One region of the Streptomyces sp. NPDC055254 genome, then DNA from elsewhere that is predicted to be linked to it. Evidence: riboswitches for the same ligand, from Rfam matches in the RefSeq annotation. Region 1 holds a riboswitch; the other holds the start of a gene.
The links. A riboswitch is a leader RNA that binds a small molecule or an ion and turns the genes downstream of it on or off. The one in region 1 is predicted to bind cobalamin.
Positions count from the first base shown of each region.

Region 2: it holds a riboswitch for cobalamin, as region 1 does, so the genes downstream of both, ACWFQ8_RS16090 (cobalamin biosynthesis protein) here and ACWFQ8_RS20115 (ABC transporter substrate-binding protein) in region 1, are expected to answer to the same signal.

Region 1 covers NZ_JBSGQV010000020.1:44,327-48,147, reverse strand. The annotation lists gene ACWFQ8_RS20120 (FecCD family ABC transporter permease) at 1-516, opposite strand, end outside; gene ACWFQ8_RS20115 (ABC transporter substrate-binding protein) at 606-1,595, opposite strand; cobalamin riboswitch at 1,632-1,771, opposite strand; partial or broken gene ACWFQ8_RS20110 (HD domain-containing protein) at 1,854-2,192, opposite strand; gene ACWFQ8_RS20105 (ATP-grasp ribosomal peptide maturase) at 2,146-3,027, shown strand; gene tgmC (ATP-grasp peptide maturase system methyltransferase) at 3,024-3,821, shown strand, end outside.
Region 2 covers NZ_JBSGQV010000013.1:142,371-146,191, reverse strand. The annotation lists gene ACWFQ8_RS16100 (anion permease) at 23-1,288, shown strand; gene ACWFQ8_RS16095 (hypothetical protein) at 1,314-1,535, shown strand; cobalamin riboswitch at 1,652-1,805, shown strand; gene ACWFQ8_RS16090 (cobalamin biosynthesis protein) at 1,843-2,841, shown strand; gene ACWFQ8_RS16085 (cobyric acid synthase) at 2,838-3,821, shown strand, end outside.

The DNA of each region.
Region 1 (3,821 bases):
GAGCACGAGCACCAGGCTGGTCAGCGCGGACAGGACGTACTGCACCGCGACTCCGGCGAGGATCAGCCTGCCGGTCGTCAGGGAGCCGCCGCGGCGGGCCAGCGCGTAGACGGCGACGAGCGCCGCCAGGGAACCGGCGAAGGCGGCGAGCGGTACGCCGAGTTGTCCGGCGACGGCGAGGACGCCGGTACCCGAGCCGAGGACGATCACGAGGACGGCGCCCGCCGAGGCCCCGGAGGAGGCGCCGAGCAGGAAGGGGTCGGCGAGCGGGTTGCGCACGAGCGCCTGCAGCACCGCGCCCGCGACGGCGAGCCCGGCGCCGACGACGGCGCCCAGGATGACGCGCGGCGCCCGTACGTCCCACACGATGGTGGCGAACGCCCCGGTGGGCCTGCGGCCCGACAGGCCGCCGAGGACGATGTCGACGACCTGGCCGGGAGCGATCCGTACGGGCCCCAGCGCCAGGCCCGCGACGGCGGATCCGAGGAGCGCGGCGGTGAGCAGGAGGAGGATCAGGACCGGCGGGAGGCCACCGCCGCCGCCCGCCGGGGCTCCGGCTCCGGGACCGGCGGTGGCCCCGCGGAGGGCCACGGACGGACGGGGCGTCACGCGGCGTCGGGGTGCAGCTGGCCGCCCAGCGCCTCGACGGCGTCGGCGACCCGGACGCCGAGGACGGCCGAGGAGAGCGGCAGGACGACGAACCGCCTGTTCTTGACGGCGGGAACCTCCGCCAGGGCCGGGTCGTTCAACAGCCGCTGCTTCTTGGCGTCGACGGTGGTGCCGCCGTAGTCGTAGATGAGGACGACCTCGGGCTTGCGCTCGATGACCTTCTCCCACGCCACGTCACCGAAGGTGTCGTCGAGGTCGGCGAACACGTTCGCGCCTCCGGCGAGGGAGATGATCTCGGTCCCGATCCCCCTGCCGCCCGAGGTGAAGGCGGATCCCTCGCCGGAGTCGTAAACGAAGACGGTCGGCCGGGCCTTGTCCTTGACCCGGGCGGCGACGGCGTCGACGCGCCGCTGCTCCTCCTCGATGAGCCGCGCGCCCCGCTCGGGTACGCCGAAGGTCCGGGCGACCTCGGTGATCTCGGTCTTGAGCACGTCGAGACCGACGGGGCCCTCGGTGCAGTACTCGACGTTGAGCCGGGTGTTGATCCCCGCCTTGCCGAGTCCTTCGCGGTCGCGGCCCTGCGCCTTGTCGAAGGCGCTCGCGTAGCCGCCGTACACGAAGTCGGGGTCCGCGCCCAGCAGCACCTCCTGGGAGGGGTACTCCCGGGCCAGCACCTTGATCTTGTCGTAGGCCGGACGGTAGGCGGGCAGCACCGCGTCGTCGAGGTAGGCGGAGCCGGCGATCCGGTCCTCCAGCCCGAGGGCGAGCAGCACCTCGGTGGCGTGCTGGTTCATGGTGACGGCGCGTCGCGGCGGAGCCTGATAGGTGGTGCTCACACCGCAGTTGGTGACGGTGTACGGGAATCCGGGCGCGGCGGCCGCGCCGGGGGCCGGCTTCCCCGCGTCCGGTGAGGCACCGCAGGCGGCCACGGGCAGCAGGAAAGCGAGGGGTACGAGTGCGCGCAGAGCGGCGCGGGAACGTGACATGGCGAAGCCTCTCCGGGGGATCCGCGTCCCCTGGTCGACGTGAAGAGGCGGTGCGTCAGTGTCTGACTTCCGGTTCCCCGCGCGGGGAATCCGGTCACAGTGGCGGGACCGCACCGGAATCGCACCGGTTTCCTGTCCTGCACCGCCTGGGCAATGCGCCCCAGCTTGCCACACGTTCCGCCGCCCCGACCCGCACGCCCCCGCCAAACGAGAAAGGCCCGCATCGGCGGGAGTTCCCGCGGGGAGGGGGCGCTTTCGCCCCTGGGCTCGGTACTCGATCCCTTGAAGCAAGCACTCCAGCTTGTCGGCGTCACGCGCGCAGATCGCCTCCGGCGAGTCCTTGGCTTCGTACTCCGCGACCAGATCCTGAATCGTCGATGCCAGAATCTCGGGCATACCCGCCGTCTGGTCGGCGGTCACCGCCGCCGGATCGGCTGCGGTCGAGTACTTCCTGCCCAGGTGGTTCACGTCGCCGGTGCGGGTCTCCTGGGTGTCGTGCCAGACGGCGAGGAACGCGGCCCGCGCGGGGTCCGCGCCTTCCAGTTTCGCGATGATCGAGGCGATGAGCGAGGTCCGCCAGGAGTGCTCGGCCGGCGAGGGCTTGACGGTCTCGGCTCGGTACGGCGTCCGCCCGGCCCACGCGGCCGGGCGGATGCTCACCCCGTCGAGAGCCGCCGACCTGGAAGACGTGGGAGCGGTGTACTGGCGCCGCCCGACATGGCCGTCCTTCACCCACCTGGGACCGGACGACGCCCGGTTCGCGGCCGCGCAGACGCGCTACGGGCTCGGCGGTGTGCTGCACGCGCTCCACGGCCCCCTCTGGGTGAACCACCCCATGCGGAACGCCGAAGCCGCCTACAAGCCGCACCAATTGGCCTGCACTCTTCGCCTGGGGCTGACCGCGCCACCCACCCTGATCACCAACGACCCGGCCGACGCGCGCGAGTTCGCCGCCGCTCACCCTGCAGTGATCCACAAGACGCTCCGGGCCACGCCCTACGAGCGGGACGGCGTCCCTGTTGTGTCGTGGGCGGAGCAGGTCACCGCAGACGAGATCGACGACCGGATCCGAGTCGTCCCGCACCTCTTCCAGGCACGGGTCGACAAGGTGTGCGACGTCCGCGTCACGATCGTAGGCCGCCAAGTCTTCGCTGTGCGCATCGATTCCGAACTCCTGGACTGGCGGCGGGACTACGCTGCCCTGGCGTACTCGGTGGCCACGCTTCCCGCCCCGCTGGAGGAAGCCCTGCTCGCCTTCCTCGATGCCTTCGGCCTCGTATCCGGAAGCTTCGACCTCGCAGTGGACCGTGCCGGCGCCTACTGGCTGCTGGAGCTGAATCCGAATGGTCAGTGGGGCTGGCTGGAGGAGCACACCGGGCTCCCCATGGCGGCCGCCTTCGCTGACCTGCTCTCCCGAGGAGGTACCCGGTGATCGATACCAGCCCCCAGCGGCAGGCCCTCGCCGATGGGCTCGAAGCCGCGGGCGCGATCCGCACCCCGGCCTGGCGGAAAGCCGTTGAAGCCGTCCCCCGTGAGGTGTTCCTGCACCCCGGCGTCTTCCTCCCCACCGGCGGGGGACTCTGGAAGCCCGTAACCGCGGCCGGCACGGACCCGGCCGAGTGGGCCCGGATCGCGTACACCGACGACTCCCTCGTCACGCAGCTCGACGGGCACCTCACCCCCGACCAGGCTCCCGGCCCGGTACCAGGCACCCCGAGCTCGTCATCCACGATCCCGCGGCTGGTCCTGGAGATGATCGAGGAGTTGGAGGTCGAGGACGGGCACCGCGTGCTGGAGATCGGCACGGGCACCGGGTACTCCGCTGCCTTGATGTGTCACCGCCTGGGCGAAGACAACGTCACGACGATCGAAGTGGATCCGGGCGTCGCCGCCCGCGCCGACACGGCCCTGGAGGCCTTCGGCTTCTCCACCTGGACCGTGACGGGGGACGGGCTCCTCGGTCTGCCCCGGCGCGCCCCCTACGACAGGGTGATCGCCACCTGCGGAGTCCGACGCATCCCCTACACGTGGGTACGGCAGACCCGCCCCGGCGGCGTCATCCTCGCCACCATCGGGTCGCTGCTCAGCGGGACCGGCCTCGCGAAGGTCACCGTGGGCGATGACGGGACGGCCGAAGGGCGGTTCATCGCCCACGCCAGTTTCATGCAGGCACGCTCCCAGGCTGTCGTGCCCATCGCCGGAGACCTGTCCTCCCGCGTGGCGTAC
Region 2 (3,821 bases), on a different contig from region 1:
CGTCAAACAGAAGCCTGGGTAAATGGAGCACATAACGCTTCTCCTCGGGATCGTGATCATCACCGCTCTCGTGTTCGACTTCACGAACGGTTTTCACGACACGGCCAACGCGATGGCCACCACCATCTCGACCGGCGCCCTCAAGCCCAAGACGGCGGTGGCCATGTCCGCCGTGCTCAACCTCGTCGGCGCGTTCATGTCCGTGGAGGTCGCCAAGACGATCTCCAAGGGCCTCGTCAACGAGGAAGGCATCCAGCCGGAAGTGATCTTCGCCGCTCTGGTCGGCGCGATCCTCTGGAACCTCGTCACCTGGCTGGTCGGCCTGCCCTCCAGCTCCTCGCACGCCCTGATGGGCGGCCTGATCGGTGCCGCCGTCGCCTCCGCCGGAATCGGCGCGGTCAACGGCAGCGTCGTCGTCACCAAGGTGCTGATCCCCGCGATCGCCGCGCCGCTCGTCGCCGGTCTGGCCGCGATGCTGGCCGCGAAGGTCACGTACAAGCTCGGCGGCAAGGTCGGCGAGAAGACCTCCGCGAAGGGCTACCGCACCGGTCAGATCGCCTCGGCCGGTCTCGTCTCCCTCGCGCACGGCACCAACGACGCGCAGAAGACGATGGGCATCATCACCCTGGCGCTCGTCGCCGGGAACGCCCTGCCCGCCGGCGCCAACCCGCCGGTCTGGGTCATCGTCTCCGCCGGTCTGGCCATCGCGATGGGCACCTACCTGGGCGGCTGGCGCATCATCCGCACCATGGGCAAGGGCCTCACCGACCTCCAGCCGCAGCAGGGCTTCGCCGCCCAGACCTCTGCCGCCAGCGTCATCCTGGCCTCGTCGAGCCTCGGCTTCTCCCTCTCCACCACCCACGCGTGCTCCGGCGCCGTCATGGGTGCGGGTCTGGGACGCAAGGGCGGGGTGGTCCGCTGGTCCACCGCCACCCGCATGTTCATCGCGTGGGGCCTGACCCTGCCGGCCGCCGGCCTGGTCGCGGCCGGCGCCGAGCTGGTCATGCGCACCGGTGACGTCGGCATCGCCGCGGTCACCGTCTTCCTGGTCGGCTCCTGCCTCGCCATCTGGCTCATCTCGCGCCGCCAGGTCGTCGACCACCACAACGTCAACGACGTGCAGCCGGTCGGCGCCGAGGAGCCGGGTGTGGTCACCACGGCCATGGCCGCCGTCACCGTCCCGCCGACCCTCGCGGCCGCCACCACCGCCGCGGTGAGCGACGAGGACCTCAAGGCCACCATCCCGGCCGCGACGACGACCCCGGCGGCTCCGGCCGCCGCGGTCTGACCGAGACAGACAGAGGAACGGCAGTATGAAGATCGACTGGGAAGCACTCGGCTCCGTCTTCGGGGTCAGCCTCTCCGCCACCGTCGCCCTCGTGGCCCTGTTCACCCTGGGCCTGGTGGGCCTGTCCAAGCACGAGGCCGCCACCGAGCAGGGCGGCGCCGCCACCCTGGCCCGCAGCGGTGCGTACGCCTGCTTCGCGCTGGTCGCGGCGGCCGTGGGCTACGGGATCTACCTGATCGTCGCCTGATCCGGCGCGCCGAGGCGCGTCCGGTTCGCCGCGGCAGCTCCCCCCGGGTTCTTCCCGGGGGGAGCTTTCGCATGCCCGGCCGGACCCTCGTCGCAGGTCAACGGCGAGTTGACGGGCGTTCTCGGTGCGTGGTGGACTGCCCGAGCCAATACGGCGGCATGGAGAGGAAGTCCGGTGCGATTCCGGCGCGGTCCCGCCACTGTCACCGGGGAGCGCACGCGGCGCGTGCGTCCCGGGAGCCAGGAACTCTCGCCGCCGGACACGTCGAACCAGGGCGCGGACCCTGAGTGAGGACATACCTGCCACCATGCGTGCCGATCGCGTTTTCGCGTACGGCGCCGCGGCGGGCCTGATCGGCGACCGGATCCTCGGGGATCCGCGCCGAGGGCACCCCGTGGCCGCCTTCGGACGAGCCGCCGCCGCGGTGGAGCGCGCCCTGTGGCGCGACGACCGCGCCCGGGGCCTCCTGCACACCCTGGTGTGCGCCGGGGGCGCGACGGCGGTCGGCGCACTGGGCGCCCGCGCCGTGCGCTCCGCACCACCCGTGGTCCGGATCGCGCTGACCGCCGCCGCCACCTGGGCCGTCGTGGGCGGCACCTCGCTGGGCCGGGAGGCCCGCACCATCGGCGCGGCGCTCGCCGCCGGCGACACCGAGGCCGCCCGGCGGCGGCTGCCCCACCTGTGCGGACGCGACCCGCAGTCCCTGGACGAGCAGCAGATGGCCCGCGCCGTCGTGGAATCCGTCGCCGAGAACACCTCCGACGCCGTCGTCGGCGCCCTCGTGTGGGGCGCCGTCGCCGGGGTGCCGGGCCTGCTCGCCTTCCGGGCCGTGAACACGCTCGACGCGATGGTCGGCCACAAGTCCCCCCGCTACCTGCGCTACGGCTGGGCCTCCGCCCGGCTCGACGACGCGGCGGGCTGGCCGGGCGCCCGGCTGACGGCGCTGGCCGCCGTACTGGCCGGACCCGACCGGCGGGGAGCCGTACGGGCCTGGCGCGCCGACGCCGCCGCGCACCCCAGCCCCAACGCCGGACCCGTGGAGGCCTCCTTCGCCGGCGCCCTCGGCGTACGGCTGGGCGGCACCCTGGCGTACGGGGGCCGGGTCGAGCACCGGGCCGTGCTCAACGGCGCCCGGGGGCGGGCGGTGGAGGTCGCGGACATCGAGCGCGCGGTGCGGTTGTCGCGGCGGGTGACCTGGCTGGCTCTGGGGGCCTGCGCGGTCGCCCGGCTCGCGGTCGCCCGCGCGACGGGGGCCGGTACGTGGGCTTCGAGGGCCTGCGGCACGACGAGGGGAGGACGCGCATGAACGGCGCGAAGCACGGCGGCGGACTGCTCGTCGCGGGAACGACGTCGGACGCGGGCAAGAGCGTGGTCACGGCGGGCATCTGCCGCTGGCTGGCCCGCAGCGGTGTGAAGGTGGCGCCCTTCAAGGCCCAGAACATGTCGCTGAACTCCTTCGTGACGCGCGAGGGCGCCGAGATCGGGCGCGCCCAGGCCATGCAGGCGCAGGCGGCCCGCGTGGAGCCGACCGCGCTGATGAACCCGGTGCTGCTCAAGCCGGGCGGCGACCGCACCAGCCAGGTGGTGCTGCTGGGCAAGCCGGTGGGCGAGATGAGCGCCCGCGGCTACCACGGGGGCCGCCAGGAGCAGTTGCTCGGCATCGTCACGGACTGCCTGGAGCAGCTGCGGGGCACGTATGACGCCGTGATCTGCGAGGGGGCGGGGAGTCCGGCCGAGATCAACCTGCGCCGGACCGACATCGTGAACATGGGCATCGCGCGGGCCGCGCGCTTCCCGGTGGTCGTCGTCGGCGACATCGACCGGGGCGGGGTCTTCGCCTCCTTCTTCGGGACGACGGCGCTGCTGTCCCCCGAGGACCAGTCGCTGATCGCCGGATACCTCGTCAACAAGTTCCGGGGCGACGTCTCGCTGCTGGAGCCGGGCATGGAGATGCTGCGCGGCCTCACGGGCCGGGCGACGTACGGGGTGCTGCCCTTCCGGCACGGCCTCGGCATCGACGAGGAGGACGGCCTGCGGGTCTCGCTGCGCGGCGCCGTGCGGGAGTCCGTGGTGGCGCCGCCGGTCGGTGAGGACGTGCTGCGGGTCGCCGTGTGCGCGGTGCCGCTGATGTCCAACTTCACGGACGTCGACGCCCTGGCCGCCGAGCCGGGCGTCGTCGTGCGGTTCGTGGACCGGGCCGAGGAACTGGCCGACGCGGACCTGGTCGTCGTACCCGGCACCCGGGGCACGGTGCGGGCCCTCTCCTGGCTGCGCGAGCGCGGGCTC